3 regions of the Bacillus shivajii genome follow, and region 3 is predicted to be linked to each of the others. Evidence: riboswitches for the same ligand, from Rfam matches in the RefSeq annotation. Region 3 holds a riboswitch; each other region holds the start of a gene.
What was found. Region 3 has a riboswitch for lysine ahead of LGQ02_RS17315 (Na+/H+ antiporter NhaC family protein). Riboswitches for the same ligand answer to the same signal wherever they lie in the genome.

Region 1: another riboswitch for lysine. It lies ahead of lysA (diaminopimelate decarboxylase); the one in region 3 lies ahead of LGQ02_RS17315 (Na+/H+ antiporter NhaC family protein).
Region 2: another riboswitch for lysine. It lies ahead of LGQ02_RS15240 (hypothetical protein); the one in region 3 lies ahead of LGQ02_RS17315 (Na+/H+ antiporter NhaC family protein).

Annotation. Positions count from the first base shown of each region.
Region 1 is NZ_CP084703.1:1,670,857-1,674,131, forward strand. It holds gene LGQ02_RS08135 (spore germination protein) at 1-865, shown strand, start outside; lysine riboswitch at 989-1,166, shown strand; gene lysA (diaminopimelate decarboxylase) at 1,280-2,620, shown strand; gene LGQ02_RS08145 (peptidylprolyl isomerase) at 3,174-3,275, shown strand, end outside.
Region 2 is NZ_CP084703.1:3,131,365-3,134,639, reverse strand. It holds gene uvrC (excinuclease ABC subunit UvrC) at 1-1,473, shown strand, start outside; lysine riboswitch at 1,697-1,878, shown strand; gene LGQ02_RS15240 (hypothetical protein) at 1,891-2,097, shown strand; gene LGQ02_RS15235 (aspartate kinase) at 2,186-3,275, shown strand, end outside.
Region 3 is NZ_CP084703.1:3,579,707-3,582,981, reverse strand. It holds gene LGQ02_RS17320 (dihydrofolate reductase) at 1-407, shown strand, start outside; lysine riboswitch at 1,425-1,604, shown strand; gene LGQ02_RS17315 (Na+/H+ antiporter NhaC family protein) at 1,818-3,275, shown strand, end outside.

The DNA of each region.
Region 1 (3,275 bases), 1.9 Mb from region 3:
GAATATTGATATTGACGCATTAACGATGGGTGATAAATTTGTTGAAGAGTTTATTGTAAAACAAGGTGCCAATCCTTTTCCGATGGTAAGGTATACAGAAAGGCCTGATGTTGCTGCAACTCATTTGATGGAAGGACACGTGATTATTTTTGTCGACGCATCTCCTTCTGTCATCATCTTACCGACAACATTTTTCCATCACGTTCAACATGCTGAAGAATACAGACAAGCTCCAATGGTAGGCACTTTTTTACGTTGGGTTCGTTTTTCGGGAATGATCTTTTCTCTATTTATTTTACCGTTATGGTTTTTAATGGTCATTCAACCAGAATTACTACCTGAGAACTTACAATTTATAGGACCGGAAGATGATGATTATAACGTTCCTATCTTTGCGCAAATACTGTTAGCAGAGCTTGGGATAGAATTATTAAGAATGGCCGCCATTCATACACCATCTCCACTTGCCACAGCATTAGGCTTAGTTGCGGCGTTGTTAATTGGTGAAATTGCGATTGAGGTAGGAATGTTTGGTGCAGAGGTTATTTTGTATGTTGCAGTTGGTGCGATTGGTATGTTTGCAACTCCAAGTTATGAAATGGGAATTGCCTTGAAGATTTACCGATTTGTTTTACTATTTGCGGTGTTATTCTTCCAAGCCCCAGGGTTTGTTGTTGCAACGACCGTCTTATTCTTACTACTTGTAATCGTGAAATCTTTGGACGTTCCGTATATGTGGCCGTTCTTACCTTTTTATCCGAAAGCATTCTGGGATATATTAATTCGTCAAGCGATTCCTTCTAAACTAAGAAGGCCGAGTATTGTTCAGCCAGGTGACCCAATAAAACAAAGCAATTCTTCGTAAGGTTAAGGAGCTTGTTTATAAATTGATATAATGTAGGTAACTGGTGGGAATTAGTACTTGAAGGAATAAAATAGGTGTGCTATTGTTTACTCTAACAGTTTTATAATCCCTCGATTATTATCGTCGGGAGGTAGAGGTGCAATGAGAATTAGTAAGTTAGCGGAGTATTAGGAGTGCGACGATGATAACTGAAAGGTCAATTTGCCGAAGTATTTATAAGTCTCCAACTTATAAATTACTGGGGTATTACTGAATAAGTAATGCACTGTCACTACGAATGTAGTGGAGCACTATCCTGTTGGTCACGTGATAATATAACTTATTGTTGTGTCAAGGATAACGGAGCTCCGTTATCCTTTTTGTTTTTATTAGCTGGGAGACCGCGGAGAAGGACAAAACGAGGAGAGTAGAATGATGAATTTATATGGTACAAGTAGAGTAAACGAACAAGGTCACTTAATGATCGGTGATGTAGATACAACAAAATTAGTGCAAAAATATGGTACACCTTTATATGTATATGATGTGAAGGATATTTGTGATCGTGCGAATCAATTTAAGGGTGCTTTTGAAAGAAACGGAATGTCTTACCAAGTTGCCTATGCAAGTAAGGCATTTAGCTGCGTAGCAATGTTTCAACTTGTTGATGAACTTGGATTAAGTTTAGACGTTGTTTCAGGTGGAGAGTTATATACAGCGTTAGAAGCAAACTTCCCAGCAGAGCGAATTCACTTCCATGGTAATAACAAGTCATTACCGGAGATTGAAATGGCCGTACGAGAAAATGTTGGTTGTTTTGTCGTAGATAATTTTACCGAGTTATCATTATTAATGGGTGTCACACAATCAATGAAACGCAAAATGGATGTTCTTATTCGAATTACTCCAGGTGTTGAAGCACACACACATGAATATATTTCTACTGGACAAGAAGATTCAAAATTTGGGTTTGATATTCAAAGTGGTCAAGCAGCAAAAGCAATTGAGATGATTCAATCAGATGAATTCTTAACATTAAAAGGGGTACATTCTCATATTGGCTCACAAATTTTTGAAACAGATGGCTTTGTTTCTGCTGTTCACGAGATATATGAGAGTTTACGGAAGTGGCATGACGAATTTTCCTTCACTCCAGAAGTACTAAACTTAGGAGGAGGTTTTGGGATTCGTTATACTAAAGAGGATGAGCCTCTTCCATTAGGTGATTATGTAGAAGCGATGGTTCAAAGTGTGAAGAACGAAAGTCTCAAATCTGGATTTCCGATACCTGAAATTTGGATTGAGCCTGGCAGAGCTTTAGTTGGTGAAGCAGGAACAACACTTTACTCTATCGGCGCAAGAAAAACAATTCCAGGAATTCGTACGTACTTATCTGTTGATGGTGGAATGACAGATAATATTAGACCAGCCTTATACCAAGCAAAGTATGAAGCTGTTGTAGCGAATAAAATGGATGAAAAGAATGAAGAGACCGTGTCAGTTGCAGGTAAGTGCTGTGAAAGTGGAGACATGCTTATTTGGGATATTAACTTGCCAAAGGTAAACCAAGGTGACATGTTAGCTGTATTATCTACAGGAGCTTACGGATATTCAATGGCCAGTAATTACAATCGTATTCAAAAGCCTGCAGTTGTTTTCGTAGAAAACGGAGAAGAGCAATGTGTCATTGAACGTGAAACATACGCCGATCTTATAAAAAATGAACGTGGGTATAGTTTGAAGGAAAAAAAAGACCCAATAGTAAATAACTCTTAAAATAATATATGTGAAAAAAATTAGTGTCTTGTACTTTTTTCATACCTTTAAGGTATGAAGTGCAGGCACTTTTTTTGTAATGGTCTAGGAAATTATAAAATACGTGCTTGTGGATAAATTTCTAGCTAGTGGTTACGTCTAGCTCCAATAATAGATACTAGAAGCAGTAGAAATACACGCAGACTCTAGCGGTAACAGCATCGAGCATTACTTCTTTGAAGAGCTTCGAGCTGCGACGAGTAATCGCAGGAGCCACAAGGTGAAGATCCACTTTGGAAGGAAATGTGTTTTCTTTCCAAAGTTTTAGCTGAAGCCGTGCCCGCGGCAAAGAAGACACTGTGACTTCAAACGAAGTGAAGAATGAACAGATGTCGCACTTGTACTCTGGAGTGAAACCGATGTAGCGTGTACTTCCAAACACGCAATGTGTTTCTTTATTCATTTCACATGAATTTTTAGGTTGGACTTAACAAAAATCTAGTGTGAATTTCTTTTCTTTATAAAATGTTGTAATATAGTATGGATAGCTATTTCAATGAATGGAGGAACGAAAATGAAAAAAGGTGAAATTGTTTTTGAAACTGGTGAAAAGGTTGTTATTGAGTTTTACCCAGAAGAAGCACCAGGAACTGTTGAAAATTTTGAGAAGTTAGCA
Region 2 (3,275 bases), 450 kb from region 3:
ACGAAAGAAGAACACCCACGCCTTATTACGACACGTAATATTAAAAAGGATGGCGGAAAGTACTTTGGACCATACCCGAATGCAGGTGCAGCAAATGAAACGAAAAAGCTCCTCGACCGACTTTACCCATTAAGAAAATGTCGCACATTACCAGATCGTGTTTGCTTGTACTATCATATCGGACAATGCTTGGCTCCTTGTGAGTTTGAAGTGACTGAAGAAAAAAATAAAGAACTCGTCCAAGAAATTACTCGTTTCCTTGGAGGAGGTCATAAAGAAATTAAGCAAGAATTGACTGAAAAAATGCTCCAAGCTTCTGAAGACCTTAATTTTGAACGAGCAAAAGAGCTTCGAGATCAAGTCCAACACATTGAAGCTGTTATGGAAAAACAAAAAATGACGATCACTGATGAAATTGATCGTGATGTGTTCGGTTTTTATTACGATAAAGGGTGGATGTGTATTCAAGTGTTTTTCGTTCGCCAAGGAAAACTCATTGAGCGGGATGTTTCATTATTTCCAATGTATCAGGAACCTGAGGACGACTTTTATACATTTATCGGTCAATTTTACCTTGATGATCAGCATAAAAAGCCGAAAGAAATCTTTGTCCCTAAAGAAATCGATGAGAAAATTGTAGCGGAGTTTTTAAAGGTCAAAACCTACAAACCAATACGAGGTCAAAAGAAAGAGCTTGTAGAGCTGGCGAACAAAAATGCAAAAATTGCACTAAAAGAAAAATTCGATCTTATTGAACGAGATGAACAAAAAACAGTGATTGCTGTTGAGGACCTTGGTAAAGCATTAAATATTGACACCCCCCATAGAATCGAAGCATTTGATAATTCCAATATTCAAGGTGTCGACCCAGTTTCAGCGATGGTTTCTTTTATTGATGGGAAACCAGATAAGAAAAACTACCGAAAATATAAAGTGAAAACAGTCGAAGGACCAGATGATTATGAGTCGATGAGAGAAGTTGTTCGCAGACGGTATGCACGACTATTAAAAGAAGAACAACCACTACCTGACCTTGTCGTCATTGACGGAGGTAAAGGACAAATCTCGGCTGCTCAAAGTGTTCTAGAAGATGAATTAGGATTAGCAATACCAGTTTGTGGACTTGTGAAGGATGATAAACACCGAACGTCACAGTTGATGATCGGTGATCCAGCAGAACCTGTCCAATTGAAAAAAACGAGTCAAGGTTTTTATTTATTACAACGTATCCAAGATGAAGTACATCGTTTTGCAATTACGTTCCACCGTAATGTCCGAAAGAAAACGATGTTTAGTACAATTCTAGATGAAGTTGATGGTATCGGGGAAAAACGTAAGCGCAGTCTCCTCAAGCAATTTGGTTCATTAAAAAGGTTGAAAGAAGCAACCTATAATGAAATAAGAGAAGCAGGTATACCAAAGCCTGCGGCTGAAGCCTTGTTGAAGAAAATTCAAGAAGAGAATGAATCATAAGTGAAGCAATCTTGATCGATTTCCATCAATAGCAATGTATATATTAGTAGGAAGAAATAGATAAATGCAGATAAAAATGACAATGTATAAGCTAACTTGGTGAAGATGACGTAGGTATAACTAAACGGACATTTTTTCCAATAAATGATGATTGCTCTACAAAATTTATTCTGTTACACTACTAATCAAGTTTGAAAATTGAATTCCATACTTCAGCTCTTGAAGTGGTGGTAGAGGTGCGAAGGTCATCAGTACTTTATGTGAGAATGTTGAGGTTCACAGATCATAAAGGAAAGGGGACTTCGCCGAAAAAGGTTACTTCTCAACCGTAATCTTTTGGATCTGTATTGAATAAATACAGGGCTGTCATACAGTAATAAACCTGTATGGAGGACTATCTCACGGAGCGACTTTTCGATGAAAGATAGAATGATAAAAGTCGTATTCGGCAGTGGGAACCTTCCTACTGCCGTTTTTTATTGTCTTACTCAAGAAACTTTGTCGGTAAACATCGTCAAAGTGTCAGGGTTAGGCAAAAGTGCGGATGGTCTTTTTCTCACAAATGAATGTACAGTAGGCTTGTTAATGTTAAATCGTATGATTAAACGATGTTTGACTTTGTGAAGAGCAAAGGTGGCTACTCCACCGAGAACGAAGTACAAAATAAAAAACGACTTTAACATAGCCTTACAAAAAAGAGGAGGAATTGACGTTGGCAACAATTGTACAAAAATTCGGCGGAACATCTGTTGGAGATGTGACGAAAATTAAACGAGCAGCTGAACGAGTAAAACGTGAGCACGAAGCAGGAAATCGCGTTGTTACAGTTGTATCAGCGATGGGGAAATCAACAGATACACTCGTCCAACTAGCAAATGAAATTAGTGACTCACCTGACCGTAGAGAAATGGATATGCTCTTAAGTACAGGTGAACAAGTAACAATCTCGTTAATGGTGATGGCACTAAAAGAAATGGGCATTGATGCAGTATCATTAACTGGATGGCAAGCAGGTATAAAAACCGAGCCTGTGCACCAAAATGCACGTATAACAGATATTGATACAGAAAGACTTGAAACATACTTAGGTGAAGGTAAAGTGGTGATTGTTGCCGGCTTCCAAGGCATGTCAGAAAGTGGTGAAATCACAACACTCGGACGTGGTGGTTCAGACACAACGGCAGTTGCAATTGCTGCAGCTTTAAAAGCGGAGTCTTGCTCGATATTTACAGATGTGACAGGAGTTTACACATGTGACCCGCGAGTAGCCAAACATGCACGTCAATTGCAAAGTATTTCTTATGATGAAATGTTGGAGCTAGCAAACCTCGGAGCAGGTGTATTGCATCCGAGAGCAGTAGAGTTTGCGAAAAATTATAGCCTTCCATTAATCGTTCGTTCAAGTATGGAAGATGTTGAAGGTACAATTGTTGAGGAGGATGTATCAATGGAACAAAATTTAATCGTACGAGGTTTAGCATTTGAAGGGGCAGTTACGAAAATTACGATTGAAAGATTACCAAATCGTTTTCACGCAATGAGTGATGTCTTCTCATTACTAGCTGAATCTGGAATTGACGTAGACATTATTATTCAACAAATGACTGGTGAAAATGAAATGAACGTCTCTTTTTCATTACACACACAAGAATTACCAGAAGCACTTAAATTGTTAGAAAATAACCATGAACAACTTGGCTATCAAGGGATTCGCCATGAAGACTCATTAGCAAAAGTATCCATCGTCGGTTCAGGAATGGTCTCGAATCCAGGGGTTGCAGCAAACATGTTCCAGGCACTTT
Region 3 (3,275 bases):
ACTTAAAGTACTTTAAAGCAGTAACAAGCGGCCACCCTGTTTTAATGGGAAGAAAAACCTTTGAATCCATCGGCAGACCGCTTCCGAAACGAAGAAACCTTGTTTTAACAAGAAGTACAGATTTCCATGTTGATGATGTTGAAGTTATTCATGCATTCGAGGATGTCAAACCATTAGTGGATGAAGCAGAAGAGTTTTTTGTGATTGGTGGTGCAACGATTTATGAACAGCTTATGCCAATTGCAGATCGCCTTTATATAACATGGATTCATGAAACGTTCGAAGCAGATACGTTTTTTCCAAAGATTGATGAGAGCATATGGAAAGTTGTCTCGTCGCAAGAAGGAACAATTGATGAGAAAAATAAATTTGCACACACATTCGTTGTTTACGAACGTAGAAAATAATAATGCTTGGAATGTTAGGAGCGGGAAACTGTAAAGTTGCAGTTTCCTGTTTTTTTTGGAAAGGATTCTATCTTGAAAATAAATCGTATTTTTGGAAGCACATGTTGCTTCTTCCTCTACTAGCTGTTGCTGCGAAGCTGGATGCGTCGTCGCAGCTCTCAGTGGCTCGACGAAGCAGTGTTTGTTGCTTCTTCCTCTACTAGCTGTTGCTACGAAGCTGGATGCGTCGTCGCAGCTCTCAGTGGCTCGACGAAGCTGTGTTTGTTGCTTCTTCCTCTACTAGCTGTTGCAACGTAGCTGGATGCGTCGTCGCAGCTCTCAGTGGCTCGACGAAGCAGTGTTTGTTGCTTCTTCCTCTACTAGCTGTTGCTACGAAGCTGGATGCGTCGTCGCAGCTCATAGCTTAATCAGCGTAGTGTTGTTCGTTGCTTTTCCCGTTGGATCCAGGGTGACTTCGTCGAATAAGCTGTGAGTTGTCTCGACGGACAGGACGTTCTAATGCCGGGCATGCCACAGGACGTGGCGTTTTGTCCGATGGACGGATACACTTCAAAGAATATACTTGTAGAGGAAGAGACAGTCCTCGCAACGTGCTCCCAAACTTACTTTGAAAAAATTAAAAATGAACTCATTTTCATACTTCATGGAGCGAAAATAACTTCGCATGGGTGTCTGTCTTGAAAATAGTTTAAAGATGGTCGATTCGTTTTTGGCCACTCGCTTTTGAATTAGAGTATCAGTTAACGTCCTGCGAAGTTCAGTTCCACTCGCTATCCCGATTACGACATAAGCGTTGAACAAATATACAAACCTGCAAAAAAGAAAACAATGACATTGCGATTAAAAGCTCAGAATTGCAAAACTCATCCTTTTATTCACATGTTTTATATAATGACTCAGTTTTCAGGCTATTTGGAACAATTTTACTAATAAAATACGGTTGCTTTCTATCAAAAGCTTTGATAGAATCAATCTCAGTTTGACAATTACATGACACATAGTACGCCTCATCGCAGCCGATGAGGTAGAGGCGCAAAGTTTAAGAGTAGGAAATGGGAGAATGGACGAACGAAGAACATTTCTGAAAGGGAGCTTTGCCGAAGCAAGACAGTCTCGTCCAAGACTGCTTAGCTGGGGTTACATTGAATAAATGTAACACTGTCACTTCGATCGTGGAAGTGGAGGACTACTAATCATTGTGGTGGGGGAAATCAATTGCTTGATTGTTTCAGGTAACAAAGAATTCCCTTTGTTGCCTTTTTATTTTGCTTAAAACTAAGGTCAGCTCTTATCACTAGCATTTTATAGATTTCTCCTCTTTCTTCACACTGAACAATTGTCGAACAGAAACAACATGCCTTTAAATGAAAATACATTGAAGGCTTGCAGAAAATTAAGGAGGAAGAAGAGATGGAACACGGTATTTTATCTTTATTACCACCAATTTTGGCATTATTAATGGTGATTCTAACGAAACGTGTATTACTTTCTTTAGGAATCGGAATCATCGTTGGGGCACTCATGGTAAACCAAAATCAAGAGCAGTTTATTAATGAGACATTTTCACAAATTTTTTCGATCGTATCAGGTATTTTTATTTCTGATGGCGGAATCAACACTTGGGAATTTTATATTATTCTTTTCTTACTAACGCTTGGTATGATTGCCGCACTAATTACAATGACTGGGGGAAGTCGTGCTTTTGGTGAATGGGCATTAAGCAAAGTAAAGACACGAGTAGGCGCTCAGTTCGTTTCAGGGTTTTTAGGAATTATCATCTTCATTGACGATTACTTTAATAGTTTAACAGTAGGTAACGTTAGTCGTCCGTTTACTGACAGACACAGAGTTTCTCGTGCAAAGCTTGCTTATACGGTTGACTCAACGGCTGCGGCAATGTGTGTCATTGTGCCACTTTCAAGCTGGGGTGCGTACATTATTACAATTATCGGTGATATTTTAGCAGATAGTACAGCAGATTACTCTGCGTTACAAGCATTTATGCTGATTGCACCAATGAACTTCTATGCAGTATTTGCTATTTTACTAGTGTTTGCTGTTGCGTATTTCAAATTAGATATTGGCCCAATGCGTAAACATGAACTACATGCAATGCAAACAGGCGAGCTAGTTGATTTAAATAAAGGTCCAGTACCTGGTGAAAGTGATGATGCAAAGCCAGTGACAGAAGGACGTACAGGCGATTTAATTTGGCCTATTGCAACGTTAATTGCTGCAACAGTCTTCTTTATGATTATTACAGGAATCCAAGGCACAGAAGGTCAAGCGGGATTATTAGCAACATTTGAAAACACAGACGTTGCTGCATCGCTACTTTACGGTGGACTCATTAGTTTACTTGTAACGATTGGTATTAGCTTCTTACGCCAATTACCAGTAAAACATTTAGGAATTGGTCTTTGGGCTGGAGTTAAATCCATGCTTCCTGCGATTTATATTTTAATTTTCGCTTGGACGATTATTGAGATTATTGGTGAGTTAGGCACTGGTGAATATTTAGCAACGTTAGTTGATGGAAATATGAACTTAGGCTTTTTACCTGCTTTATTATTTATCATTGCTGGTTTCATGGCTTTCTCTACGGGAACATCTTGGGGAACATTTGGTATTATGCTGCCGATTGCTGGTCAAATGGCGATCGTTACAGATGTAAACTTATTGTTACCAGTGTTAGCAGCAGTATTAGCAGGTGCGATCTTTGGAGACCACTGTTCACCAATTTCTGATACAACGATTCTTTCTTCAACTGGGGCAGGAAGCCATCACATCGATCACGTGTTAACACAGCTTCCTTATGCACTAATTGTCGGTGGAATAGCAATTGTCGGTTTCCTTATCCTTGGTTTT